Regions from separate parts of the uncultured Chloroflexus sp. genome, predicted to be linked through region 1. Evidence: riboswitches for the same ligand, from Rfam matches in the RefSeq annotation. Region 1 holds a riboswitch; each other region holds the start of a gene.
What was found. A riboswitch is a leader RNA that binds a small molecule or an ion and turns the genes downstream of it on or off. The one in region 1 is predicted to bind cobalamin.

Region 2: it holds a riboswitch for cobalamin, as region 1 does, so the genes downstream of both, Q1A00_RS13690 (prenyltransferase/squalene oxidase repeat-containing protein) here and cobO (cob(I)yrinic acid a,c-diamide adenosyltransferase) in region 1, are expected to answer to the same signal.
Region 3: it holds a riboswitch for cobalamin, as region 1 does, so the genes downstream of both, Q1A00_RS09120 (hypothetical protein) here and cobO (cob(I)yrinic acid a,c-diamide adenosyltransferase) in region 1, are expected to answer to the same signal.

The regions. Positions count from the first base shown of each region.
Region 1 covers NZ_CALLJH010000007.1:47,707-57,469, reverse strand. Annotated here, with positions in the region: gene cobT (nicotinate-nucleotide--dimethylbenzimidazole phosphoribosyltransferase) at 1-13, opposite strand, end outside; gene cobN (cobaltochelatase subunit CobN) at 98-4,330, opposite strand; gene cobO (cob(I)yrinic acid a,c-diamide adenosyltransferase) at 4,500-5,108, opposite strand; cobalamin riboswitch at 5,226-5,371, opposite strand; gene ilvA (threonine ammonia-lyase, biosynthetic) at 5,448-6,965, opposite strand; gene Q1A00_RS03375 (sensor domain-containing diguanylate cyclase) at 6,952-8,727, opposite strand; gene ltaE (low-specificity L-threonine aldolase) at 8,749-9,763, opposite strand, start outside.
Region 2 covers NZ_CALLJH010000039.1:76,569-86,331, reverse strand. Annotated here, with positions in the region: gene cobS (adenosylcobinamide-GDP ribazoletransferase) at 102-854, opposite strand; gene Q1A00_RS13700 (histidine phosphatase family protein) at 857-1,468, opposite strand; gene Q1A00_RS13695 (hypothetical protein) at 1,690-2,427, opposite strand; gene Q1A00_RS13690 (prenyltransferase/squalene oxidase repeat-containing protein) at 2,474-3,535, opposite strand; cobalamin riboswitch at 3,681-3,822, opposite strand; gene Q1A00_RS13685 ([LysW]-lysine hydrolase) at 4,002-5,048, opposite strand; gene Q1A00_RS13680 (ATP-binding protein) at 5,162-5,575, shown strand; gene Q1A00_RS13675 (YcxB family protein) at 5,588-6,091, shown strand; gene Q1A00_RS13670 (bifunctional RecB family nuclease/DEAD/DEAH box helicase) at 6,075-9,763, shown strand, end outside.
Region 3 covers NZ_CALLJH010000024.1:549-10,311, reverse strand. Annotated here, with positions in the region: gene Q1A00_RS09155 (CAP domain-containing protein) at 1-825, opposite strand, end outside; gene dps (DNA starvation/stationary phase protection protein Dps) at 1,012-1,503, shown strand; gene Q1A00_RS09145 (extracellular solute-binding protein) at 1,508-2,815, shown strand; gene Q1A00_RS09140 (zinc ribbon domain-containing protein) at 2,972-3,514, shown strand; gene Q1A00_RS09135 (hypothetical protein) at 3,687-3,887, opposite strand; gene Q1A00_RS09130 (acyl-CoA thioesterase) at 4,373-4,777, opposite strand; gene Q1A00_RS09125 (ABC transporter substrate-binding protein) at 4,770-5,660, opposite strand; gene Q1A00_RS09120 (hypothetical protein) at 5,716-6,054, opposite strand; cobalamin riboswitch at 6,281-6,426, opposite strand; gene Q1A00_RS09115 (hypothetical protein) at 7,180-7,512, shown strand; gene Q1A00_RS09110 (M23 family metallopeptidase) at 7,868-8,572, opposite strand; gene Q1A00_RS09105 (hypothetical protein) at 8,569-8,859, opposite strand; gene Q1A00_RS09100 (hypothetical protein) at 8,996-9,409, opposite strand.

The DNA.
Region 1 (9,763 bases):
TCAAAAGGGTCATAGGTGTCTCCTGATACTATGAAAGTCGGATGCCCGATAGCTTTACGGATTGTTCGCCGAATACCTCATCAATAAGAGCTATCCACTAAAGGGAACGTAATCCTTCGCGCTGTTCTTCACCGTAAACCAACACTGCTGCGATAGCGGCTTGCGCCTCGGCGGATGGTTCACGCCACATACCGCGTCCGATTGCTTCGTTCAACCGTTCGGCAATTGCTTGCAACGCCCACGGATTAACCGCTTGCAGCCATTGTTGCACCTCAGGATCACGCACGTAATGTTCGGTTACTTGTTCGTACATCCAATCGGCCAACACCTGCGCGGTCGCATCGTAGCCGAAGAGATAGTCAACAGTTGCGGCCAGTTCAAGGCCGCCTTTATAGCCGTGCCGGCGCATACTGGCAATCCATTTCGGATTAATTACTCGCGCTCGAAAAACGCGCCGCGCCTCTTCGCGCAGATCGCGAGTGCGGGGCCGCGCCGGATCGCTGCTGTCGCCGAAGTAACGAGCCGGGTTACGGCCGCTCAGTGCGCGAATGGCTGCGATCATGCCGCCGTGGAATTGGAAATAGTCGTCGCTGTCGAAGATGTCGTGTTCACGGGTGTCTTGATTTTTGGTGGCGACCTGCACCGTACTGAGCGCAGCGGCAAAGGCGGTCTCTGCCGGTACGCCTTGCTCGGTTGCGGTGTAGGCATACCCGCCCCACTTCAAGTACACCCGCGCCAGATCGGTTTCATCGCTCCAGTTTTGGCCGTCAATCAACTGGAGCATACCGGCGCCGTAGCTTCCCGGCGGACTGCCGAAGATGCGGTAGCGCGCCTCTCGCTGGGCAGACTCAGCATCTGTGCCGCTCTCGACCAACGCCTGTTCGGTCATCAAGACGTGTTTGCGCGGGAAGTTCATCGTCAGCGGTTCGTCAAGCGCAATCACTGCCTGTACCGCTTGATCGATCAACTCGATAAGATGGGGAAAGGCGTCGCGGAAGAAACCGCTAATCCGGCAGACGACATCGATCCGCGGGCGACCAAGTTCAGCGAGCGGGATAATATCGAAGCCGATCACGCGCCGATTCTCACGTTGCCAGCGCGGGCGCACGCCAAGCAGGGCTAATACCTGCGCCACGTCGTCACCGGCAGTGCGGATGAGGCTGGTGCCCCAGATGCTGATGCCGACACTTTCAGGGATGGCGCCGTATTCGCGCTGGTAGCGCTGGATCAGGTCGCGCGCCAGCCCTTGGCCGGTCTCCCACGCGGCGAGGCTTGGCACGCTGCGCGGATCAAGGCTGTAGAAGTTGCGTCCGGTCGGCAGAACGTGGGCCATGCCCCGCGTCGGCGCGCCGCTCGGCCCCGGCGGTACGAACCGACCGCCAAGCGCGGCCAGCAGATGTACGATTTCGTCAGTTGCGCTCTGGCGTAAGCGCGGTACGATCCATTCGCAGGCGTAGCGCAGCGCCGCAGCAACCGGCTCGTGATCTCTATGTGCCGGCAAAGCATCTGTCAGCACACCAGCAACTGCCGCTGTCTCCCAACCAGCATCATTGAGCCGGCTCAATATTTGCCGGCAAAGATTCTCAAGAGCCGCGATGCAATCGGCATTGGTTGCCCACTGCTCGTCACCGAACCGCCGTCGGCCCGGCTGTTCCTGCAAGGTGCGCCAGTCTTCTCCCAACGCCGCCGCGACCGTTGCCGGCAAGCTCGGCGCGTGCAGGTTGGGCAAACGCAGCAGGTGGTACACCAGATCGACCAACTGCGCGCCAACGGGTACCGTGCCGAGAATGTGCAGACCATCGCGGATCTGCGCGCCGGTCAGTTCGCACAAATAGCCTTCGATGTCTTCGAGTAGGTGAGCAACCTCACGCCCTTCTAACTCGGCCAACACGGTGGGCGTACCGTCTTCAAGCACACTCCCATCCCACTCGTGCTTGTGATCGCCGTGATCGGCCTGTAACACATAGCGCAGATCGTCAGCCAACTGGCTGCGTTGCAGCACCTCCCAAATCTGGCGCTGCAAGAGCGGCAGCTTGCTCGGATCGAGCCGTTCCATACGGTAGTATTCATCGACCAATTGGGCCAATTCGGCCAAATCGCCATATGCGCCTGCGTTGGTCATCGGCGGAGTGAGGTGATCGATGATTACCGCATGGGCGCGCCGCTTGGCTTGGGTACCTTCACCGGGATCGTTGATGATGAAGGGGTAGATCAAGGGCAGATCGGCAAGAAATGGATCGGGAAAGCAGGTAGCGCTCAACCCAACCCCTTTGCCGGGCAGCCATTCGAGCGTGCCGTGCTTACCGAGATGGATGATCGCATCGGCGCGCCATTCGTCGCGTAGCCAGCGATAGAGCGCGTAGTAGTTGTGCGGCGGCGGCAGGTCGGGCCGGTGGTAGATGGCATCGGGATCCATATCGTAACCGCGCGGCGGTTGCAGCGCTACAAACACGTTGCCGAATTCTAACCCGGCCAGCGCCAGCGCGCCGTTATGCACATACGCGCTTCCCGGCGGCGGCCCCCATTGGCGGGTCATAGCCGCTTGCACCTCCGCCGGCAGCTCGGCAAACCAGCGTTGGTAGGTAGCCACCGGAATCCGGTACGATTGGGCCAACTGCTCGGTAGTCAACCACGTCTCGTCATACGAGCAGCGTGCAATCAGATCGGCGATCAGCCGGTCGCCGTTTTCCGGCAAATCGCCGACCATATAGCCAGACTCGCGCAAGGCGGCAAACAGGCGCATCAGCGAGGCCGGTGCATCAAGGCCGACCGCATTGCCGATCCGCTGCGCTTTGGCGTTACTGTTAGTCAAGATGACCGCGATCCGCTTCTGCGCATTCGGGATGCACCGCAATTGCGTCAACCGCCAGACCATGCCGGCCAGCCGTTCGATCCGCTCTTGATCGGGCAATGAGCGCGCCGCCGACTCGCCCGCTTGGGCTTTAAACGCCACCGGTATGCCAATGATTCGGCCATCAAGTTCAGGCAAGGCCACATTCATCGCCGTATCGAGCGGCCCCAACCCGCGCCCGTCGCGCTGCCATACCTCGCGACTGGTACTGCTGATCAACGCCTGCACGACCGGCACATCGAGTTGCGCAAATGGATGCGGATCACTATCGCCAAGCGCAAAGCTGAGCGTCGAGACGATCACATCAACCGGCCCGGCTTGGCGCAACAGATCGAGCGCCACCGGCAGGCCCGCCGTATTCACCTCTTTGAGCGAATGGGTGTAGACTGCGCGCACGCGCAAGCCGTGCGCTTGCAAGCCAGCGATCAGCGCATCGACAAAGGCGGTATTGCCGCTGAGCAAATGGGCGCGGTAGAAGAGTAGGCCGGCTACCGGCGCGTCATCAGCCGCCAGCGCCGGTTGGGCCACCTTGCCGCGCCGACGTAGTTTGGGTGGGGTGTAGATACCGTGGAGCGGCAATTCGACCGGCGGATCGTAGCCCCACCCGCTCGCCAACAGGTAATCGCTCAGACACTGCAAGCCGTTGGCAAGATTGGCCGCGCCGCCAGCCTGAAAATAGGCGCTCGCCAGCATCGCCAACGGCACGCCAACTGTCGAACGTGCCATCAGATCAGGGTCAACCTGCTCGACTGCCGGCACACAGAGTAGGAAGCCGCCCGTCGCCGCCGCCCATTGTTGCAGCCGTTCGAGACCATAGGCGAATGCTGCCGGACTGTGCAGGCGCGCTACCACGATCGCAGCCGCAGGCAGATACTGTTCGAGCAAGCGGTCAATCGCCGCCGGTTCGGCCAACCGGCCCACGTGCGCCATCCGCACCGGCGCAAAGCCGTCGGGCAACAGGTCGAGCGCCTGCTCGAGCGCGAGCAAGTCAGTATCGGCTTGGCTCAGCACGAGAATGCCATCACCAACCACTGCCGGTAGTCGTTCGGCGATCGTGGTCGGCGCACTCACGCCATCCCAGCTAAAGCCGTTGAACAGGTGCGGCGCCAATGCCGACGGTGGCGGCAGCGGATGATCGGCTGCCAGTAGCTCCTCAATAAAATCGTACAGAATCGGGATAAGCGCCGGATCGTTCAGCGAATGAAACCAGTATGGCCGCCCATCCATCAGCAAAAGGGCCACATTCGCCAGTGGGCATGGCCCAAGACAACCGCCTTGGCTCAGATGCACCCGATTGCGCAGCCGCCGCCGCTCCCATTCGCGATGGTACAGATCAGTAGGTACCGGCGCAAAGCCGCGCTCGGTGTGGCCACAGCAGCAGCCGGTCGCACAGATGATCAGCATCCCGCGCCGGGCACCGGCATTGACCATCCGCCCATCGAGGCGCTGCACCATATTGCGTTTGAGCGATTCGACCATGGTTCCTCGCTGCTAGTGCCAAATTTACCGCCAAGAACGCAAAGGACGCGGAGGGGCGCTTCATTGGTCACACGCACAACCGAACTTGCTATTCAACTTCCTCAACCTCTGCGCTCTCCGCTTCCCCCTGCGGTAAAAAACTACCTCAGCAGTCAATGCTCGCAAACCCTCAATACTCAATCCCCGGCTGAGCGCGAATACCCTGATCACGGAACGGATGCTTTATTTCCTGCATTTCGGTGACCAGATCGGCATACTCAATCAACTCCGGCGGCGCATAGCGGCCAGTAATGATCAGATGAAGCATCGGCGGCTTATGCACCTTCAGCCACTCCACCACCTCAGTGGCCGGCACCCAGCCGTAGTGCATCACATAAGTAAACTCATCGAGCAAAAAGACATCGAAGTCGCCGCTGGCAATCTGCTGCTTGGCCAACTCCCAACCGTGCAACGCCCGCGCCTGCGTCTCATCGAGATTGCGGCTCGTCCACGTAAAGCCATCACCGAGCGGCGTCAGGGTAATCCCCATGCGCTCAAGCGCGCGCAACTCACCAAACTTAGCCTGTTCGTGTTTGATAAACTGCACACCACCGACACGCATATTGCGCCCCCACGCACGCAGCAGAATACCGAGGGCAGCAGTAGTTTTGCCTTTTCCATTGCCCGTATTGACGATCACCAACCCTTTAGGCTGATGACTAGCCCGCACTGCCTTGCGGCGCGCTTCAGCTTCAGGCGATGAACCCGGCTCAGTTGGTGTTGTGGGTGTATCTTCCATACGTTGCGCCTTTACAACTAAAACAAGAACCCCAGCCACTTGCACTGGCCGGGGTTATGAAACGATGACGCGCAGGTATGCGCCTCCCGTTCATCCTCCTTGGCACGAGAAGGGCTGAACGAACCATTACATCGCGGCAGGCGTCCTGGCTTCCGACCGATAACGGCCGGTTACAGTTGCGGCACAGCGCTGGACTTGCACCAGCTTCCACCTTTACGCCCTAGCATCCGGGCTAGCGGGACACCGCGATGGGTATGGAATTGCGTATGTGCAATAATGCGTCAATTATAACACAGAATCGCTGATGCACTATCAAGCGCAATGCTGCGCAAGCTAGTCTCACTTCAAAAACAGATGGTACGCCGGATTATCGCTCTGCTCTTGGTACGGATAGCCTAACCGACTCAGCGAAGCGTAAAACCGGTCGAGGTCAGCATCAGGCACCTGAATCCCCGCCAGCACCCGGCCATGGGCGCTGCCGTGATTGCGGTAGTGGAACAGACTAATATTCCACGACGCATCGAGTGACTCGAGAAACTGGAGCAACGCCCCCGGACGTTCAGGAAACTCGAACGAAAAGAGCCGTTCATCGGTCGCTTCTGGCGCGCGCCCACCAACCATGTGGCGCAGATGAATAATTGCCAGCTCATCATTGGTCAGATCGAGCACTGTGTAGCCGGCATTCCGCAACCGCTCGGCCAACTCGTGACGCTGACGCGCATCGGTCAGTTGCACACCAACAAACACGTTCGCATCGGGACGAGGTGCATAACGATAGTTGAACTCGGTAATGTTGTGCGGCCCAATGGTACGACAAAACTGCTTAAACGAACCGGGGCGTTCGGGGATAGTGACGGCAAAGAGGGCTTCGCGTCGTTCGCCAATCTCGGCCCGCTCGGCGACATGGCGCAGGCGGTCGAAATTCATATTTGCGCCACAGGTCAACGCCACTGCCGGCAGATCGGTGCCGTACTCGGCAATGTACCGCTTCAGACCGGCGACTGCCAACGCCCCCGCCGGTTCCATAATCGCGCGCGTATCTTCAAACACATCCTTAATCGCGGCGCAGACCTCATCGGTCGTCACGCGGACAAAATCATCAACGTAGCGTTGCACAATCGCAAAGGTATGCTCGCCGACACGCCGCACCGCCACGCCATCGACAAAGATGCCGACCTGATCGAGCGTCACCCGATAGCCAGCCCGCACGCTCTGATACATCGCATCGGAGTCGTCCGGCTCAACGGCAATAATTTCGATATTGGGGTTAATACTCTTGAGAAAGATCGCAATACCGGCGATCAAGCCGCCGCCCCCCACCGGCACAAAGACCCGGTAGCGTTCGGACCGCATCTGCTGCGAAATCTCAAGCCCAATCGTTCCCTGCCCGGCGATCACCAGCGGATCGTCATAGGGATGGATGAACGTCAGACCTAATTCCTTCTGCAAACGATAGGCATGGGCCTCGGCGTCACTGTAACTATCGCCGTAGAGCACCACCTCGGCGTTGCGGCGGCGGCACGCCGCAACCTTTATTTCAGGCGTGGTCACTGGCATCACGATGAGGGTGCGAATGCCCAGTTGCTGACCAGAATAGGCCACGCCTTGGGCATGATTCCCGGCAGAAGCGGTAATCACACCGCGCGCCTTCTCGTCGGGACTCAGATGCGCCATCCGATTATAAGCACCGCGCAGCTTAAACGAAAAGATTGGCAACAGATCTTCGCGCTTAAAGAAAATCTGCGCCCCCAGCCGCGCGCTGAGCAGCGGCGCCGGTTGCAGAGGCGTTTCTTGCACCACATCGTAGACCCGGCTGGTCAGAATCCGTTGCACATAGGTAAAATCAGGGTTCGGCATATGTAGAAAGCTCCTGTGCGCCGCAGACACGGTTGCGCCCTCGCTGCTTGGCCAGATAGAGCGCCCGATCGGCATCAGCAATGAGGGAAGACGGATCAGGATGAGAAACGGCTTGAAAGGTCGCAACACCGATGCTGAGCGTTAGCGTAATCTGTTGCTCATCAACTAGAAACGGCGTAGCCATCACCGTCTGGCACAAGCGTTCAGCCGCTAACAACGCCGCATGATACGGTGTTTCCGGTAAGATCAAACCAAACTCTTCGCCGCCATAACGCGCTAGGATATCGGTATCACGCAGTTGTTGCCGGCACCGGCGCGCCAATTCGCGCAAAATATGATCACCGGCCAGATGGCCGTAGGTATCGTTCACCTGCTTAAAATGATCAATATCAATCATCGCAATACTGACCGGGGTATGATACCGGCGCGAACGATCGATTTCGTGTTGTAAATGTTGCAGAAAATGGCGCCGGTTCACCAACTCGGTAAGCGTATCGGTCATCGCCAGCGTCTGCATATGGGCAAAGCGCAGAGCATTGTACAGCGCAACCGCCACCGTCGCCGCTAGCATCTCGAGTGCGCTCAAATCAGACATGGTATAGGCATCGAGGTGATCGTGCCACGCCAGCAATGCGCCAATAATCCGATCACCAACCACGAGCGGCGTCGCCAAGAGTGATTGATGATCCAGATCGCCTTCGATCTCAAGCGCGGGTTGCATCGCCGGTTCAGGCAGCGCGTGCGCCCCTGACAGCCGCAGCGAGACGCCGAAACGAAGCACGTAGCCAGCAATACCTTGCGTAAGCGGCAGTTGCAACCTTGGTTGGCGGCCAGCCGTCGTTACCAGATAGACATACTCGACCATCTGCTGGTCATTCAACAGCGCAATGGTAAAACCAGCATGGGAGATTAACCGGTTGACAGCGCGATGGATTGCCTGATAGAGTTGTTCGAGATCCAGCGTAGCACCAATCTCAATACTGGCTTGATAGAGGGTGTAGCGTTCATCGGCATTGCGAATGGCGCGCTGGTATAGGCGGGCGCTTTGCAAGGCAATCGCAGTCTGGTGGGCGATAGCTTGCAAGAGATCGCGATCGCTCTCGTGAAAGGGCTTGTTACGGAAACGATACACCGCCAAGATACCCAACGGCGTCTTGCCATGGATAATCGGTGTCGCCAGCAGCGAAGAAACCCCAATACGCACTAATTCCGGCAATGCCATTGGATGATTGGCGTAGTCTGGAATGAGGATCGACTTCCCATTCTCGATCATCTGCCACATCAACCCGCGCCGCGGCTCTTTAAAGGGCGTCACCAGATCAACCGGCAGATTCACGAGATGGCCAGACAACAACCGATCGTGATCCGGATCGTACACCGGCAGCGCGCCAGCATCAGCATCGAGGAGATCCATTGCAAAACGCACCACATGTTCCAGCACATGGTTCATCTCAAGTTTGCTGGACAGGGTGAGCGCCATTTCACCGAGCCGGTGATCAACCAGCGGCTCTGGCGCCGGTTGCCGGAACGTGATCAGCAGACCGAACGGTACTCCCGGCGCTTGCCACAAAAACTGGCGTTGTAGCGCATATTGCAACCCGTTTAGAAAGACATCCGCGCCATCGGCAGCCTGAACAAGATCAGGCAGCAACGGCTCAACATACGAAAGGAGTGGCAGCATCGCCTCACTTACAGCGAGCATCTGGCAGTTGGGCGACAAAAGGATAAATAGTTCAGATGTACCAGACAGATCAACCTTCATACCCGCCCACCGGCAGCGAGACTACGCCAAGATATCAGTCGCGACGCTGATCACGCGCTCAATGTGCGCCCGTTCGATACCATAGTGAGTGACAGCGCGGATGCTCGTATTGCTCATGCTTCCCATCAAGATGCCGTATGCACGCAGCGCCGCCAAAAATGCGTCTACGCTCAGGCGTGGATGAAAAAAGGTGAAGCGCACAATGTTGGTTTGCACTTTGCTGAGATCAATCTGGACTCCCGGCAACTCGGCCAGACCAGCGGCGAGCAACCGCGCATTGGCATGATCTTCTGCCAACCGATCTACCATCTCGGTGAGGGCCACGATGCCCGCCGCAGCAATCACACCCGCCTGCCGCATTCCGCCGCCGAGCATCTTGCGCACGCGGCGCACGCGGGCAATCACATCGGCTGGGCCGGCCACCAGCGAGCCAACTGGCGCGGCCAACCCTTTCGAAAGGCAAAACATCACTGTATCGACATGCGCCGTCAGCTCGGTGACCGGTACGCCCAACGCTACCGCCGCATTAAAGATACGCGCACCATCGAGATGCACCGGCAGGCCATGCGCGCGGGCCAGCGTATGCACCTGCGCCAGATACTCCGGCGCCAGCACCACGCCGCCACGGCGGTTATTGGTGTTTTCTAAACAGATGACGCCGGGCGGGGCAAAGTGATTATCGTCAATCGTAGTAGCCGCCTCATCCAACACTGCTAAATCGATCGTGCCATCATCCGCGGTCGGAAGCGGATGGTACACCAACCCGCCCAAGGCGCTGGCGCCGCCGGCTTCATAATGGTAGATATGGCTCTCGTTGCCAAGGATCACCCGCTGGCCGCGTTGGCAATAGGCCAACAGCGCCGCCAGATTGCCCATCGTCCCGCTGGTAACCAGCACTGCCGCCTCTTTGCCAACCCGCTCAGCAGCTAAACGCTCTAGCGCATTGACTGTCGGATCCTCGCCGTACACATCGTCACCCAGTGCTGCATTGGCCATCGCTGACCGCATCGCTGGGCTAGGCAGCGTCACCGTATCG
Region 2 (9,763 bases), on a different contig from region 1:
CGTGGCGTTAGAAATGCCAAGGCGCGGTGTGCGCAAAGGCGTACTAAATATCCTTATCTCCTTCGCACCGTTGCCATCATTGTGACCTTGCGTTATCGCGTTCATATTCTTACTGTCAGCACTGCCAATACGACTACTTCACCGATTTCGCACATTGCGCCATAGGTGTCACCGGTAAGACCACCCAAATCGCGCACCCACCAGCGTGCCAGCAGATGCGCGACCGCGAGCACCAACGCCGCAGCGACAATCCCGGCAAGACCGGCGATCAGCCATGCGCTGCCCAACATCAGCACCGACGAGAGCCAGAGATCGCGCTGCTGGACGTGTGAGTTAAACATCCGGCCCAACCCACCTTCACGGGCAGGTGGGAAGCGATAGATGCCGTAGCAATCAGCCCAACGGCCAAGTATCGGCGCTAACAGCAACGCCGGCCATACCACCGTTGCGCCGGCAATAAACGCCACCTTGAGCAAGATGGTCATGATCAGCGCAATCGCTCCCATCGCGCCGATCCGGCTGTCTTTCATAATCTCGAGCTTGCGCTCACGCGAGCGCCAGCTCATCACTGCATCAAACGTATCGCTGACACCATCGAGGTGCATGCCGCCCGTGACAATCCCCCACGTGGCGACGACCAACACTGCCGCCACCAGATCACCCCAAAGCGGGCGGGCAACCGCATCGACGACGACCATTGCACCACCGATGACCAACCCGGCCGCCGGGAACCACGGAATCGCCCGCGCCACGCTCTGCTCGTTCATCGGCGGCAGGCCGGGCAGTGGGATAATGGTGAGAAACCGGATGGCTTCGAGCAGACCATTGGCAGGTCGAGCCGGCGATTCGCTCATAGTCATCCTCCGAGAGGAGGCACGGTATTCACCGTGCGGATAATAATTGACGCGCCGTAGATATCAAGCGCAGTGATGCTACCCAAATCGATCCGCCAGCGCCAGTGTTCAGCGATCGGGATATTACAACAAAAACAGAGCACTAGTTGAATAGGTGTGGCATGGGTCAGCACGAGAACCCGTCCGCCGCGATAGTTTGCCAACAGCTCCTGCCACGCTGCCGCCACCCGCGTCGCCGCCTCAGCCAGACTCTCGCCGCCGGTAGGTCGCCCGTTTATCCCTAACGCCCAACGTGCTTGGGCATCGGTTGGGAAGCGTTGCCCTACTTCACGGTAGGTTAGTCCCTCCCACAAACCCTGATCAACCTCGATCCAGCGCGAGTCTTCACGCAACGGGATGGAACGATGCTGCAGCAGGGCCGCAGCCAACGCGCGCGTGCGCTGGGTAGGGCTGGCGATAGCATGGGTAAAGGGCAACGCGCGCAGCCGATTCGCCGCCGCTGCGTGCTGGCGCAGGCCGTACTCGGTCAGCGGGCTATCGCCACGGCCCAGATACCGGCGAGCACGGTTGGCTTCGGTTTGGCCATGGCGAACGAGCCAGACACTGGTGCGCATTGTGTCGTTAACCCCCTATCCTCTCACTATTGACGGCACGCGCATTGGCGTTGCAGAGAGATAATACGATGTATCGTTGGCTCGATCAGGGAGCCGCATTGCCGTGCGGGGTTACCCTCGACCGGCCCCCCGCCGTCGACCGCCTCCCACCCTTGCCGTATGATCACGCCGCTGTAGGAGCCACACCGCCGTGCGGCTTTCCATTGGTACATCACTATTCGTTAATTCGTTCCTCTCATTCGTTGATTCGTTGCCGCCACAACAATACCGCCGATTAACAACGCCGCCAGCGCCGCAAAGCCCAGCCATTGCCCGGCAGTGCCGGTCGCCGGCGGTGGCGTTGCGGTGGGTGCTGCCGTCGCCGCCGGCGGTGGTGTTGTGGTAGGTGCTGCCGTTGCGGTGGGTGTTGCCGTCGCCGCCGGCGGTGGCGTTGTGGTAGGTGCTGCCGTCGCTGTCGGCGCTATAGTCGCCGCTTCCGCCGCTTCACTCCGGCATACATCGGCGAGTTCCAGATGAGGCGGAACCGCCCCGCCACTGGCATCACCCGGCCCCCATGCCCACCCGTGCAGATCGCCATCGCTCACCCGCACGCTACTCGCACCGAGGTTAGAGTAGCGCCACCCACCCGCTTCGCGCCGGTAGAAGGCCCAATACACCGCCCGACCCTGCTGATCGCGAGCACAGAAACAACTGGTGGCCGGATAATCACACCCTTCGCGCCCAATTTTGCATACCGCTGCGCCAATGCTGCTTTGCTGGCTAATGACCGGCAGGCCACTACGTTCGAGCAGCTCTAATCCGCTGATCGACGGCTCACTAAACTCGACGCACGCAGTAACAACTTCGCCATTGCCAAACCGCACGACTACTCCGGCGCGGTTAACCGCCGGTTGCGCGGCAGCCACGCCAGAGAGAAGCGCGATCGCGATTAAGCCAACAAGTTGAAAAATTCGCTTCATCGCTGTATGGGCACAGCAGCGCTGTGCCCTGCAAGCTATCTTCTCATTATCCTACCTGCGTCCGCCGCAACGCTTGCCCTGCCGCCAACGCCAGCAAGCCAGCCAGCGCCAGCAGCGGCAATAGCGGCTGTGCTTCGCCAGCAGTGCGCGGCAGCGTAGTCGCCGGCGCAATCAGGCTCTGCGCTGCTGGGATCGAGGTCGTCGCCACCGGCAATGCCTTCCCGACCAGCGCCGGAATAGCCTGATAGGTCGCGAGCGCATTATCATCGGGCATCGCATTTTGATAGCGGAACGCACCGCTGCTGTTTTGGAAGGCGGCCAACGCACTGAGTGGCGTCGCGTCGCTTTGCTTCCACGCTGCGCCGCTGGGATCTTCGCCGAGGGCAATGATGGCCATCGTCACCGCTGCCGTCGAGTTAGCATCGCTGGCATTGCCAAACGGCGATGTCTGCGAGTAGGGGAAGCCGCCATCAGGGTTTTGCTGGCCGCGCAGGTAAGCCCGCGCCGCGTTCAGCGCATCAGCGGCGCGGGCCCGGCCAGCCAGCGCCATCACTGCCAACGCCGTGGTGTTCGTATCGCTACCGGTTGCCGCCGTGCCATCAAAGCTCCAGCCGCCGTCGCGCAATTGCAGCGCGATCAGCCGGTCAATCGCCGCCGCTGGCGGTTGCACACCCATTGCCTTGATCGCTAATAATGCGAGCGCATGACCGTACACATCGCTACCGTACTGACCGGTCGTTGCGTTGTACGTTGAACCAAGCTGTTGGGCTAGATTGACCCCGCCGAAGTTGAGCGGATCGCTCTGAGCGGCGACGGCGGCCAATATCAGTTTGGCCGTCGCACCGGCTGATGAGGTGCCGTAGGTGGCTGCCTGCCCGGCGAGGTAGGTCACGGCATTGGCCGACGGTTGCTGACCACCAGCTACGAAAGCGACGATCGCGTCGGCTGTGTCACCCGGCCCAAAACCGGCAAAGCTCCCGTCGGCTTGCTGTTGACTGGCGACCCATTTCAGCGCCGATTCGACCGCCGTGCCCTGCGCAGCGACCGGCAGCCAAGCGGCGATACTCAACACCGTGGCAAGGAATAGTGCAAAAACCCGGCGCATCATGCAGATCCCTTTCGTTCAACAAAACATCACAATCCAACAGATCTATTGCCCCGACAACAAAAACCCCTTCCACGGCTGTGGAAGGGTGCGAAGGCAAGAAAGAACGCCAATCTTGCGCGCGCCTCACCCCCTTTCCAGCGCGGGTGTGATAGCGAACAAGCAGGGACGGGCATTCTGGCTCGTCGCCGATGGCGACCTACAGTAGCGTGGACTGCGCCGGCCTTTGACCGGACTTCCCCCAATTAAGCCCTTCGCTTCCTCCGGGCTCCCTGCTGGCGGGGTTGCTACCCCGCAATTACTTATATTCAATTGCGGCGATAGTACCATAATTGCTACCGTGCGTCAATGGAGTAGAGCTTGGCAATCTCCCTACTACCCTCTCGCTACAAGCGGCTTGCCCGTTTGTAGGCAAGGAGTAGGGAGTCGGGATTGTCAATCTTTCCCCATCTCCCTAACTCCCTCCCCATCACCGCAATTGCGCCAGCACCTCGGCCAACACCGCAATCGCCCGCTCGTATTCAGCCAGCTCGACGTGCTCGTCGGGGGTGTGGTCAAGGCGCGAGTCGCCCGGCCCGTAGGCGACGATCGGGCATTGCCACACCGGCCCGACCACGTTCATATCGGCAGTGCCGGTTTTGTGCAAGAAGGCCGGTTGACCGCCGTGTTGGCGGATAGCACGCACAAAGGCGCTGGCCAGCGGCGTGGTGCGTGAGCTTTGGAAGGCGGGACAGGCCCCTTCAAATCCTACCTCTGCCGGGCCGGCCAGCCTGCGCACGGTCTCGGCTAACTCGTGCGGATCAATGCCGGGTGGGAGGCGCAGACCAACAGTCGCTTCTACCCATTCACTGATTCCGTCGCTGCCACTGCTCACGCGGCGCAACGAGGGGATCAACTGCTCGAACAGTCGCTCACGCCCCGCATTCACATGCTGACAATGTTGTTCAACTGCACGCCAAAAATCAACCATCTGCTCAGGTGCGGCACGCTGTTCACCAGCGCTGTGGGCAGCCGGCTGCTGATACCGGTAGTGCGTCAGCAAGCGTCCTTTATACCCCAGCGTGATCCGATCCCAACCGCTTGGCTCGCCGATCACGCAGAATGCCGGACGATACCGGTCACGGGCGGCATGTGCGCCGCGCGAACTGGCCGCCTCTTCCTCGGTTGCACCGATGATCGCCAGCCGACAGTTAAGCGTGCCGGCCAATTCGGCCCGCCGCGCCGCCCACACAAACGTTGCCAGCGGCCCTTTGGCATCAACCGCGCCTCGTCCGTACAGTTTACCATCCTCGATCCGCACCGGCACCTCGCCCGGCACAGTATCAATATGGCCGAGCAACACCACCAGCGGCCCACTTGTGCCCACATGCCCAACCGCGCTGCCCGACTCATCAACGAATGCTTCCCAGCCAAAAGCCGCCATCTGCTCGACCATCACCTGCACCGCCGCCGCTTCGTGGCCCGATAACGATGGCGTGCGCAAGAGGCGAATGAGAAATTCAACCGCTTCATGCATTATCAAACTCTCCTCAGCGATAACCTAACAGAGGTATTGTTACTCACTACTTCCTCACCCTATGGTATCATGCACGATATATTTGCCGAATCCCCACCTATACTGGAGATAATATGTCCGCATCATTCGTCTTTAACGCCGACCTACGCAGCCTTAAACAGATCCGGCGTTTCATCACTGATGCGGCCAGCAATATCGGCGCTCGCCGGGATAGTATCGACGATGTTGTGTATGCGGCTAATGAGCTGATTTCCAATGCGATTACCTACGGCTATGGCGGCCAAGCTGGCCCCATTTGGGTCGATGTCTGGAACGACGGTGATATGCTGTGTGTGCGCATTTGCGATGCCGCGCCGGCCTTCAACCCGCTCAATGTGCCGCTGCCGCGCAATCTGATCGGGCGCGGCCAGCAACGCGCCGGCGGGTTGGGGTTATTTTTGTCGCGCCATCTGCTCGATGATTTACAATATCGAGTATTGCCTCAGGGTGGAAATGAATTAATACTGGTGAAGTGGAATGCTTTTTAGCGGTAACTGGCCATGATTATCGAGAGCACTATTAGCCAGCGCGAGTTTACGCGCCATGCACTGAGCCGTTATTTTCGCCGGCCGATTTTCTACGTGTTTGCGTTTGTCGCCGCTATCTTGACCGCATTCGTGATCTACGATCCGAGCATCCCGCAAGCGCCAGCCCTGATCGGCGGCTGGATTCCGTTTCTGGTCTACGCCATCACCGGTTTTGTCCTGATCTACCGCCAGAGCCGCAACTGCGATCTACCGATTTACCAGCCAACTCGTTACGAATTGGGACGCGAGACGTTGATCGTCAGCGCACGCAGCGGGCGCAGCGAGATTCCATGGTCGAAGGTGCGCGCGTGGCGCAAGCTTGGCGGTGTTTACGAGCTGCAACTGATCAATGGGCAGGTGTTGCTCATCTCGGCCCGCGCGATTGGCCCCCGCCAAGTAGGCGCTTTCGAGCGCATGCTGCGCAACCGGATCGAGCCCAAGCCAGAGCCGGGGGTGTTCGATGAGCCAGCAGCATGAGATAGATGAGCGCTTACCGCCGTTGGCGCTTGACTCGGCCCAACCGCAGGCGATTTCTCCCACCGATCTAGCCCAGTACCTGCGGCTCGATCAGTGCCGGCGCTATCTGCGCTTGCGCCTGCACGAACGCCGGAAGGAGCTGAGTTGGCTGCCCCGCTACGGTATGTCGCTTCAGCCCCTCCCGCCGATGCTGACCATCGCTGGGCGCCAGTTTGAGCAGGAGATCGAGGCGCAGGTGCGCAAGCGGTTTCCGCAGGCGATTCACTGCGCGCAGCGCCGGCAACAGGGTGTTCCCAACTTTTTGCTGTCTAATCACAATCATATCGTTATTGACCAGTTGCGGCATCTGACGCCCAACACGACCCACGTGCTGTTTCAACCCCGCTTAGCCGCGCGCGTGTACGGCTGGGAGATGAGCGGCGATGTCGATCTGCTGTTGCTATCCTGCGATGATGCCGGCGCTTGCCATGCGATCATTATTGACACCAAAAGTTCGGCGGCAGCCAAGATCGAGCACCGCTTGCAGTTGGCCTGTTACCAACGTCTGCTCGAACAGATAACGGGCGATGCCGGCGTGACGCTGGCTTCCATCCGGCTTGGCGTGCTCTATCGCGGTGAGACACCATCACCGCAGCATACCCCTGCTGAACAGCGGCGGGTGGCCAATGAGCGCCAGCAGGCATCTGATCTCCTCGGTGTGACGATTGCTCAGCTTGAGCTGATTGCCGATCCTGCCCCTTACCTCGCCGAGATTGAGACCCTGCTCGATGGGTCGACATCGATTTTGGCGACTACCGCCACTGCGCCGTTTGCCGAGTTGCCATTTCATCTCACTGCTAAGTGCGATGGCTGCCTCTATAACGAAGTGTGTATGCGCTGGGCTGCCACCCACGATGACCTCTCACTTATCCCGTCGCTCACCGAGCCGGAGAAGGCAGCTTTACGCGCGCACGGTATTACCACCACGAACCAACTGGCTCTGCTCAAAGAGTTCGATGGCGAGCGGTTGATCACGCCGGACAGCCACCGTCCATTGATTAACCAACTGCACAGCCATCCCATATTGGCCCCGCGTCTCGATGAGTTGATTCACCGCGCCCGCGCGTTTCGCCGCTGGCGTGGCGATCGGCTCACAGCTACCGCTTATCTGCCCTACAAAGGCCATAGCTCGTTGCCTGCTGTAAGCGCCGATTTCCATCCCAACCTGATCGCCGTCTATCTTGACCCGCTTTACGACCATACGAAGGGCATGCTAGTGTTGCTCGGTGCGCTGGTGGTTGGGTATAGAAACGGTGTCCCCTCTCAGGAACGGACACTGATCAAATTACTCGACCAACCGCCGCAGTTGCCAGCCGATGAAGGGAAGTTGCTGGAAGAATGGATCAATGAACTCTTGCAGGCGATTGTTGCGGTGGCTGATGAGACTCGGCAAGCGCCTATCCATCTAATCGTGCCCGATTCGTTCAGTTTGCAAAACCTGCTCGACGGGCTGGCCCGCCACCCTCAAGTCTTTGGCTCGACCCCACTCTACGATCTGGCGGCGCAGAGCGCCGGTTTTGAAGCGCCGATGGTAACGGTGCTAATCAGCGAGCGCCGTCGGTTCCGCAACGACCCGCTCGCCTACGACTCGTTGGCGCGCTTGGCGTACATGCAGCGGTTTGATTGGGGCGAGTATCGCCGGCTCTTCTACCGGCGCGTGTTCGATGATCTCGGTAATGACAAAGATTTGGGCTGGTATACCCGACGGGTACGCTTCAACAATCAGATACCTCTTGAATATGTGTATGCAGCGTGGGATGCATTACCGCCGCCACCCGGTCACGGCAATGACGATTTGGTTGATTACCGGCGAGTCAAGCGGCAAGATGTCATCAACTTTGTCGAGAAGCGGCTACATGCCATCGCACTGCTGGTCGATCAAGTACCGCGCAATCCGCGCACAACCAAACCGGCGTTTGATCTCTCGTGCATTGTCAACTACTCACGACGGGCGCATACTTTGGCCGATGCGCTGGCCGAATTTCTGTTGCTCGAGCGGTACGTGGCGCTGGTGACATGGGGGCAGCAGCATCTGCCGCCGCCCGAACAGCGGGTACTGGCCGGTACTAGCCTGATTGTGCGCTACGAGTTGGAAGATCAAGACCCGGCCTTGCTCGAGACGCTGGCCGAAAACGAGCGCCGGCAGGCGTTGAAGGCTGAATTGACCGGTGGCCGGAAAGGGGTGCGGTTGAAGGCCGAGCAGAAAAAGCAGGTCGAGCCGCTGCCGCTGCCTGATGTGCCGCTGTGTCTGCGGATTGATCTCAGCGGTGTTGAGTGCGATCTCGCAACAACACTGCGCTTGACTAGTCTCTCGCCCGGCGATAAGGTCATTCTCGCGCCGCGCTGGAGCGTTGATGAACGGTTGCCACCCGACCAGCGCGAACCGTTCACCACCACGGTTCGCCAACTGCTCTATCAGCCACGGGCGACGCTGGTTGCGATTGAAGCAGACGGACGGGTGTTGCTGAAGCCTGAACATCGCTATAGCACAGGCGATCGACGGTTCACCTTCAACAGCAATTGGCGTTGGCCGCAAGCCGGCGAGCTGTATACGATCGAGGCCGATCCCAACGACATCTATGGCCAGCGCTGTATGGAGGTAGTGCGGGAATTGCAGAAAGGGGCAGTCAATGCGCTCTACGTGCGCTTGAACGATCCCGCCGGGGTGCGGGTCGCGTTGCCGGAAACGGCGCAAACTGGGCACGACCAGTTCGTCGCGGGGTTGCGTGTGTTGGCCGAGGCTGGTGTGTTGCACCCCTTTGATGAGCACCAGATGGATTACATTGCCAACTATGGCGATGCTCCCACCTTGCTGGTGCAAGGCCCGCCCGGCACCGGCAAGAGCTACACGTCGGCCTTTGCCCTGCTGGCCCGCATGCAAGGCTTGCTGGCTGCCGGCCAACCCTGCCGCGTATTGCTCAGTTGTAAGACGCATGCTGCCACCGATGTGCTTTTGCGCAAGATTGGCGAGGTGCAAGCAAAGCTTGCCATCGTGCGCGACCAACGCCCTGAACTGTTCGCTGCCTATTTTGATGAACGACTGCTGACCATACCCCTTTTTCGAGTTCGTCCTAGGCAGAATGCCGAACCATCGTCGGCTGTGCAGGTCATCGACAGCATCAGCCCGATCATTGATACATCGGCCTGCTTCGTCGCTGCCACACCGTTTGCAGTGGCGTCGTTGCTGCGGCGCGAGCAGTGCTACCACACCGAACCCTTTGCCGATCTGCTGCTGCTCGATGAAGCATCGCAGATGAACTTACCTGAAGCCTGTATGGCGGCATTGGGCCTCAAAGCCGAGGGGAGGCTGATTGTCGTCGGCGATCACCGGCAGATGCCGCCGATTGTGCAGCACGAATGGCGTGGTGAGCGTCGGCGCACCTTCCAAGCCTACCGCGTCTATGCCTCGCTGTTCGAGACCCTGCTCAACCTTGATCCACCGCCGCCGCTGGCGCGGTTGGTCGAGAGCTTCCGCCTGCACCGCGATCTGGCCGCGTTTCTGCGCCGCGTCATCTACGAACAAGACGGTATTCCCTACTTTTCGCGCCGTGTCACCACTCTGGCTGTCGCCCAGATTGCTGACCCTATGGTTGCTGCTGCGCTCCATCCCAACCATCCACTGGTAGTTATCGT
Region 3 (9,763 bases), on a different contig from region 1:
GGCATACGGCAGCGCAGGGTTCTGATCATGGGTCAGATGATTATTTTCAGCCACATAGCGGGCGTGTTGCCAACAGTTATCGCTGAGCACTGCCTCTTCCTGCACCGGCGCCAAGCCGGCAAACGCCCGGTAGGCATTCAGCCGATCCAGCCAATAGGCAGGCAACGCCGGCGGAGGCGCAAAGGCCTCGCGGCCAAGCAAGCCCAACAACACCACATCTGGCCCAAGCTGCGAATGCAACTCAAACCGCGCCCGCTCGAACCACTGTGTAAGCACCGTATCACCCGACGCATTGGTCTCCATACGTGGTTCAGTCAACGGCAACCCAAAGAGCGCCAAGCTTTCCGCCTCGCTGAACCCGCGCCTACCGTCAAACTCAAGACCGTGCGCCTGCCAATAGTGCAAAAACGCATCACAAACGAGATGCTGGGTCTCGGCGAAATAACGACAACCGGCTTGTTGCGTCACCGGCGCTTTCGGTTCGCTTTGCCACGGCATCCCCCGCCGTTGCAACAAATCATCACCCAACCGGCCGAGTAGCACATCATAAGGCCGCGCTAATTCGGGATGCAGTTCAAAGCGATTGCGCTCGAAGAGTTGCACGAGCCGCGCACGCCCTTCGACCTCTTGCGTCAGGGCAGGCGAAATCGGGAAACCAAATACCGGTAACCCGCCATTTTGCTGCCAGTACTCAGCAAATCGGCCTGTAATGCAATCTGGCACTTCGGCGAAGCAGATGCGGTATTGGGCCTGCACAGGTTGCGCAGGCAACAATGAGCAGAGCATGATGACGCCAATCACTGTGAAGCCCAACCATCGCCACATATCGGTATGCTCCTATCATGCGCATTGCCGGCAGGTTATGTTGGCTATTGTACCAACCGTGTATTGGCATAACTAGCCTGACTTTGGTATGATGAAAGTACCGTGATGACGCCCTCACCTGCTGTCATCGCTGTAGCCAGCCGCACTGGGCGGTTTGGCTAGGATGGACTGATAAGGAGGGAACCAATGACTCAGACCACGGAATTTGCCACCCGGATCGATTTGCCGCTCGAGCGGCGGCGGTCGCTGATCACGATGCTCAACCAGCAACTGGCTGATACGTTTGATCTGATGAGCCAAGCCAAGCAGGCCCACTGGAATGTCAAAGGGCCGCATTTCATGGAGCTGCACGAGCTGTTTGATGAGTTGGCCGGGCGGCTGAACGGGTTCGTTGATGCATTGGCCGAACGGGTCACGGCCCTTGGCGGTATGGCAATGGGTACGGCGCGCCTCGCCGCTGCAGCGTCGCGCTTGCCCGAATACCCCACCGACATCACCGACGGCATGGCCCATGTTGCAGCTTTGGCCGATCGCTTTGCCGCCTACGGCAAGACGACGCGCCAAGCGATTGATTTCGCCGCCGAGATGGGTGATCAGGCAACCGCTGATCTGATGACCGAGATCGCCCGCATCATCGACAAGGATCTCTGGTTCCTCGAAGCCCATTTGCAGGGATAGTGCCGTGAGTCTTCGCATTGCCCGCGCCGCGGCGCTGATCGGCGTCGCGGCGTTGATCTGCGCCGCCTGCGCTGCACCGGTGCCTGCGCCAACCCCAGCGCCCACGGCGACCGCAGCGCCAACTGTGCCCCCAGCGCCCACGGCGACCGCAATGCCTACCGCAACGCCAATCCCCACGGCTACCCCGGCGGCGCGCCAATTGACGATCTGGGTCGCCGAGCCGGCTGACGCCCAAGCGGCGATTGCCGCCGAATTACAACCGGCAGCGCAAGCAAGTGATATTCAATTAACCATCATTCCTCGCGACCCCGACGGGCTGTTGCTCAGTCTCGCCACCGATCGCCTGCTCGGCCTGCCGCCGCCTGACCTGATCTGGGCCGATCAAGAGGCGTTGGTTGGCTTGTTGGCTGATAACGCGCTTGCGCCGCTTAGCATCGAGCTGCCGGCTGACCTCTTGCCCGGCCTGCGCACGATTGCTAGCAGCGATAATATGCTCTGGGGAGCGCCAGTCATGGCGCAAGATATGCTGCTACTCCTCTACCAGCTCGACCGTACTCCCCCGGCGACGGCAGTCGATCTCGTAGCAGCGTCACGAGCGGCGCGTACACCAGAGCGGGCCGGTCTAGTGCAGGGTTGGGGGGCGGCGCGCTGGCTAGCGCCGTGGTTCTACGCTGCTGGCGGCGCATTTACCACCCCCGACGGCGCTGAGCCAACGCTCGACACGCCGGCAATGACGGATGCGATCACGTTGTTGCGCGATCTGTACCAAGCGGCGCCGCGCAACGGCGACAGTTATGCCCGTGGCCAACGGCTGCTGGCGCAAGGGTTTGCGGCGTATGCGATCGATGGTGATTGGGCATGGCCCACCTACCGCGCTATCAGCGACACCTTCCAGATCGGGATCGCGCCGTTGCCGGCGTTCAACGGCAATCCAGCCCGACCGCTGATCGGCGGCAGCCTGTTCATGCGTCACCGCGACGGACAGGCCACGCAAGCGGATGTAGTGGCGATCGTTCATATACTCTACCGACCAGATGTGCAACTGCGGCTGAGTGCAGCACTGGGCCGGTTACCGGCCCGCCGCGAATTACTGGCCGATTCCAGCATCCAAACCGACCCCGCCCGCGCCGCCGCTGCGACGCAGGCCGCCACCGCTCCCGGCCTGCCGCCCACCCCGGCAGCGCGCTGTGCTATCTTTGGCGTCGAATCGTACCTGTACAGCGCCACTACCGGCGATCCGCCCCTTAAAGATGCGCCAGCACGTATGCAACGCGAGGCGTTGGCCTGCTTGCGCCAGTTTGCGCAACCCTAACCTGTGCAGCAGCGTCATAGTAAAGAGGGTGCGGCAGTTGCACTGCCCCACTCCCCACCAGAGACGGTCAGATTGTTCGATCCAATTCTAACGACGAAGCGCTATCTTCTTGCGCAAACGATCGTTTATTGCGTATTGGCTCAGAAAGGGGGCGCTATGCACTGCCCACACTGCAATACCACTCTACCCGATGACGCCCGCTTCTGCATCGAATGTGGCACAGCGGTGCGTGTGGCGACGGGTGAAACGGTGCAACTGCCGAGCAGCGATGCCACAACCATTACCTGCCCGCACTGCCACTTTGTCAATCCGCGCCACGCCCGTTTCTGCGTCTTCTGCGGCGAACCGATGCAGGGAAGTGGGCAAGCGCGCACCGTAGCGGCTCCTCAACCCAAGCCGGCGCGCGGCAAGCATGAACTAGGCATCACCTTATTGCTGATCGGGGCGGCTTTATTGATCCCGATCATCTTCCGGTTGCCGCCCATGATCTGGCCAAACATTCTGATGGTGCTAGGCATTACCCAACTCATCTTTCACTTCCAGCGCGGCTCCATCGCTGCTGGGATGCGCAACGCAATCTGGCTGTTTGGGTTGGGAGTGCTGTTCCTCATGCCACGCCTCTTTTTCCCCGGCTTGCTCTTGCTGGTGGGTTTGACCTTGCTGATGGAAAGTTGGCGGTGGAAAGGGAAGGCGCCGTGACGCTTTGGGCGTAGGACACGGATTGACTTCATCCGTGTCCTACACCGTATGATCCTCGCAACACCAGCGACATCCAGACCCGCAGCGGCAGACTCTCATCATCCCGCGCCTGAATGGTAGCGATAAGTTGCTGGATTGAATTGAGATTGCCGCACACCCACGGACGGTCGAATCAGTGATGCAGTTGGCTGCGCCCGTCGCCCAAGATATAGGCATAGACCAAGCAGTGTGACCAACCGGCAGTGGGCTGGATGAACGAATGCTCGCCCTCTTCGGCGTGGATGCCGGCCCGCGTTAGATACCACCAGCGTAAGCTATCGCCTGTTTCACGCGAAAGCGCACGCGCCGCCGAGTCGTTGGTCTGCTCGCGCACGTACCGACCGATCTCCGGCTGGTACTGTCGGTGTAGGGTGTGATCACGCAGCCTACTTGCAGGGCATTGACCGTCGTGCTTACCGCTTGGGTATCGGAAGTTGTAGACGATGTGGCGGGCAGGGTAAAGCAACCTGTACCACTGCTGCCTCGCAAAACACGGCGCCGGCCACTCTTAGCCGGCGCGCTAGCAAGAGATCGCAAGCGGAACGTTACGCCTTCAACTTTTCCAACTCGGCAACCTACAGCTCCAGATACCCACACGATGAGAAAGAGTACGACTTGATGTCAGAACTTTGAGTGACGTGCCCAGACCGATCCTCTCAGCCAGTATATCGCCCTTTTTGACCACCTTCAGCAACGGGCTGAGGATCCTAACGCTGCCTCAATCGTTCGGTATGGCATTTGGGGCATTGCGTAGTGGCCCTCCTCATCCCTATCGCAAGCTCGCCGGTGCAGCGTCCATGATAGCAAAGCGCCGCTCTGTCACTGCCCGGCAAGTGCCGCCGGATCTAGCGACGGCACAGGAACCGGCTTCCCATCATCGCCAATCGCGACCAAGACACATTCGGCTTGGCAAGCTAGCACTCGCTCCTCGTGATCCATCGGCTCCCACCACATCTCCACTGAAATGTGCATCGAGCTGCGCCCGGTGCGGACAAGACGCGCAATCAATTCGACGATCGATCCCTCACGCACCGGGTGGCGAAAGTTAACTTCGCTCAGGTGAACCGTCACCACTTTGCGCCGGCACCAGCGGGTGGCGCAGACAAAAGCGGCTTGATCTATCCACGCTACCGCTTGCCCGCCGAAGAGCGTGCCATAGTGATTGGTGTCGGCGGGGAAAATGGGAAAGACCATGCGTGTTTCGACGTGATGTGACTTAGGCATAACACTGCTCCGTCAATCGAGTTGGGGGTAAGAGCGTTGCCAGACGTTCGACCAGATCGACCATACGCGGCGTGGGGCGAATACTGAGCGGGCGGGCATCAAGCGCGTAAACCCGCCGATCACGGATAGCCGGGATCGCGCGCGCCTCGCACGGCAGTTTGGCGGTCTGCCAATACCGCTCGGTGGCTTGGGCCGTATGCCCGGCCAACAGTAACACGATCACATCGGGTTGCGCAGCTTGTATCTGTTTCCAGCTCACCGGAACCGAATGCCCATCCACCCGGCTCAACAACTCATTCCCGCCGGCCAACCGCACAATCTCCGCTGCCCACTGACCAGCGGTAAACGGCGGGTCGAGCCACTCCAGCGCCACCACTTTCGGACGCGGACGGCCAGCGCTGGCCATCTGCACCCGCGCTAACTGCATCTGCATCTGGTCGCACAACCGCCGGCCCCGTTCAGGATAACCTACCGCTTCCGCGATGACCATCACATCGTGAGAGAGGTCATCGAGATCAGGCATCGCCAACGAGACGATCTGGCTATCAGCCGGCAAACGCTGCCGCAGCGAGCATACCTCGTCAAACGAAGGCAAACCAAGATCGCACAGGTCTTGAGTGATGATCAGATCAGGCGCGAGCGTGATAAGCGCAGCTTCATCAAGTGAAAAGAGATTCTCACCCCGGCGTAGGCGCGTCGCCAACACCCAATCGAGTTCTGCCACCGAGAGGCTAGCAGGGATCGCCGAGCGGGTCACACGTGGTAATCCGGTGACAACCTCGGCAGGAAAATCGCACAGATGGGAAACGCCAACCAAGAGATCGGCCAAACCGAGACGGCAGATTATCTCGGTTGCCGGCGGCATCAATGACACAATGCGCATACTCTTCATTCCTCTCGCCATTGGTGAAGGCACATTATCAAGTTATTGAGGTCAGCTACGTCGAGTTGAATGGTTGCAAAGCCGACAATTCACAACTAAATCCGGCCCAGCGCACATAGCGCAACTTGCGGCGCGAAAACCGGTCGAAACCGATCTGGCGCATCCGCTCATCCATTGACGTCTTGGCCCAACGCTCGTAATCGGTGCTGAGACCGCGCGATAGCAAGGCGAGGTGCAAGATACGCGCCCGATCATGAGCGATGCGCTCGATATAGCTCAGTGCTAGACATGGCGACTGGTTCACCAGCTCGACAAAATCACGGCAGTAGCCGGCAAGCCGCTGCTCGATCGTATGCAATTCATCACAAATATCGCGCACATCACACTGCAACATTGGCCCGCTCCTTTCCTGCCTACGCCAACAGCAGGCACAGCGCTCACGACAAACAAACCAACAACCTCCCAGCACGAGCGATTAAGGGAGATAAGAGTCAGTGCAGCTTCGCGCTACAAGCAAAAACCCCGATCTCCTTCCAGAGATCGGGGCAACATGATCTGGGTCAACGCGAGAGCGCGTTCAAGGCGCGCGGGGCATGTCCGTCCTCCTTAGCTCGAGAAGGGCTGAACAGACACATCGCGGCAGGCGTCCTGGCTTCCGGCCAATCCTGACCGGTTACAGTTGCGGCACAGCGCTGGACTTGCACCAGCTTCCACCTTTACGCCCTAGCATCCGGGCTAACGGGTCACCGCGACGGTATTTGGTTGGCAACGTACACGATTATAGATACATAGTATAGCGCACTCGTTCTCAGTCTGCTCATCATCAGCGTGAACACCTGACCACACCGCGTAAAAAAGGATAACTAGGGGGATTATAACCTGCTCGCAACAATCCCCACCGACAGAGTGCGTCATGCAGAAACACAACTCTATTGCATAACGAACATCATTACGGAGTGCGGTAGTAAAACTACCACACTCTCTGAACATCACTATCTCTTATCCATACTGCGATCATACTCCCACATCGCCAAATCAACCTCTTGCACCAGCCACCCCAACTCAGCCGCCAGACGTTTAACCGCTCAGGTGGCGTTTGTAATCAGCCATCGAGAACGTTCGCTTCTCTTCACCAAAGATTTGCCGCCAGCCGCGAAAATCAATCACCGCAGATTGTTCTGAAAACACCAACGCTAATATCGTCGAATCCACGGGTATACCGACACCACCCAAGCTGCTCAAGATGCCTAACCATAACTCAACTTCATAGTCCTGAAGACTGATAACGCTGCGCCGGTTACTATCCCGATCACAGTGACAACGCTGCGCGAAGGCGATTCAATAGGAGGAACATCCTTGCCAAATTCCTCAATAGATGCCGGTATGACGCATCAGTTGGGCAAACTAGCCGCCTGCCGCTACGAACAGGCGCTGAATGGCGCTGTCGAGCAGCGCCCGCCAGTACAGGTCTTCACATCGTTCGTTGCTCGATCATACGTTCTGAGAGAGGAGGTTCGCTATGCGTCATCCAGTGGTATGCTCAGCTCTGCTGTTGATCACGCTCGTCCTCGCCGCGTTCGCCGTGCCATCTACATTGCCCATCCGCGTACCACGCGCGACAGCAGCGACATTCAACGAACCGCCGGCGCCGCAGGGGATCGAATTTACCCAAGTGGTTGCAGGCAATGATCATACCTGCGGGCTAGCGGATAGCGCTATGGTCATTGCCGGGGTTGGAACCACTACGGCCAACTTGGCGACGGCAAGACGGCCCCCTCCCACCAGTAAGGCCATCGCGGTGGATAGTGTGCATACTTGCACACTGCTGACTGACGGCACCGTCCGCTGCTAGGACTGCAACAACTCCGGCCAACTCGGCGACGGCGCTGCCGATTACCGTCCGTTCCCGATGCGAGTGGTGGAACCGGACGGGAGCAAGGCGCCGCAGCCGCAGATCTTCATTCCGATGATTGTGAAGCTTGGGTCGTAACTCACGAACGGCGTCCAGCAACACCATCACACTATGGCAAGTGGCTGAGCGATACTGATCCGTGTGCATCTGTTCCCAATTGTGAAAATATGTATCCCATTCAGCCAAATTAGGATACGAATTCGTATAGGTGCTACGGATTTTCACCGATCCGTACACATCCGTCCAACCCGTGGCAATCTATAGTCTATTCAAAACACCTGCCCACAGCCTACGGTTACGGGCGCAGCAGCTCGCCCCGCTCCCACGCTTGCAGGTACGCAAACGGCGGGATCTCGCCGCGCCGCACGGCCCAGTCGTCCGGCGTTGTCGGGCGTGAGATGCCAAAATGCAGGTGCGGCGGGGTGCCACGCGCATTGCCGCTGTTACCGGTGTATCCCAAGACCTGCCCCGCCTCGACCCGCACCCCCGGCTCGATCCCTTCAGCAACCGCCGACAAATGTGAGCCGTAGTAGCGCCAGCCGTCATCACCGATGATCGCGACTGCCAAGCCGCCGCGATGCTCAGGCTGGTTCGTGGCCGGATTCCAGCGATCGACTCGGTTGACAAAATCGACGATGCCGCTCGTTGGGGCTACAAATTCACTCCCAACCGGGCAAAAGATGTCGGTCGCCGGATAGTCGTGATGGTAAGGGCTATACTCAATCCGTTCGCCGCGCACCGGGAAGACGTATGTGAGCGTGACCGGCGTGGCAGTCGGTGGTACCGGCGTCGGCTCTAACGTGGATGTTAGGGTCGGCAGGGATGTCGGGCTAGGTCGCGGGGTGCGGGTTGGCGGGAACGGCGTCGGGCTAGACATCACTATCGCCACTGTCGCCACTGGAAGAGACTGCTGGCTTACCGAGACAGCAGTCTTGCCGCATCCAGCCAGCACGAGCGTACATGCCGCCAACACCCAGCACAGTATAGCATGCACGTTCACCGCACCACTCCTAACACTTCCACCTCGCTGATCGGCGTAAAATCGCGCCCATCGGCCAGCGCTGGAGGCAAACTCTCCAAAATCACGATCCGGATACCATCAGTCGCAATGTTGTTTACCGGGATCGCTGGCAATGTGGCTTGATCATCGATCAGCGCCTCGATCCAATCGCTAGTGCTAAACTCTAGCCACACCCGGCGCATCCGCCGGTTCTGCCAAAGCCGGTTCGGGCCATCGACCGGATCAATCTTGGCATAACCCAGCAAGATTCGCACTTCGTAGATCACGGCTCGACGCAGCGCCGCGCAGGCGGGGGGCAGACTGCCGCCTTATCAAACCGCTGATCTGCCTCTGCCTCAGCGCCGCGCAGGCGGGGGGCACGCACTGCCCTCACCACAGCCGTCCATCATTCGCACCGGCGACCTACGATATCGCTACCCCCGCTTGCATCGGTACCTCTTTAATCATCCGCAATTGCACTATTGGCGCCGACTCCTTGCGGTAGGTCAAGACATCGGGATAACGCATCGCATAGCGCATCAGCCCCTTCGTATCCCACGTGGTGCGCCCTCGGATATAGACTGCTTGTATACGACTGCCGCGCACCGATGCGCCATGCTGGAGAACTGCAGCGCGGATGTCCTGTTCCAAAGCCTTGATCTGCTCGTCTGCGGCTGCCAGCAACGGTACGTACTCGGCATCAAGCGCCGCCAATTCGTCCGCAATTTGGCGCATGATGTCCGCCTTCTTGGCATCGTGCGCCGCAGCTAACGCCGCGCGCGCATCGCGTGCATCGGCCAGTTCTTCAATGGTGCGCAAGATGTCGGGAGAAGCCATTGGTGCAAGTGTCCTTTCTGCATTGGAAGATAGTGGCGGACAAAAAAGAACAAATGTTCAATTATACAGAAGAATATAGCAGGTTAGCGAGTTGGTGTCAAGAGGGTTGATAGGCGGATTACACATAGAAGTAGGCCTCATTCTTACCCGCTTCAACTGCACTCAGCCTTACCACCTTGTTTGCCCACAACCGCGCTACCAAACCATGCTCGCAAAAAAAGGGGTATTCATCCTTCGAGGGGTAGATGCACCTTTGCGCGGCCCGCTCCGCCAGTTTGATTCAGAGAAGTATCGATCACCAAACATCTCTGCCAACACCGCGCATCCTTTTGCCGATTCGTGCGGTTTCTTATA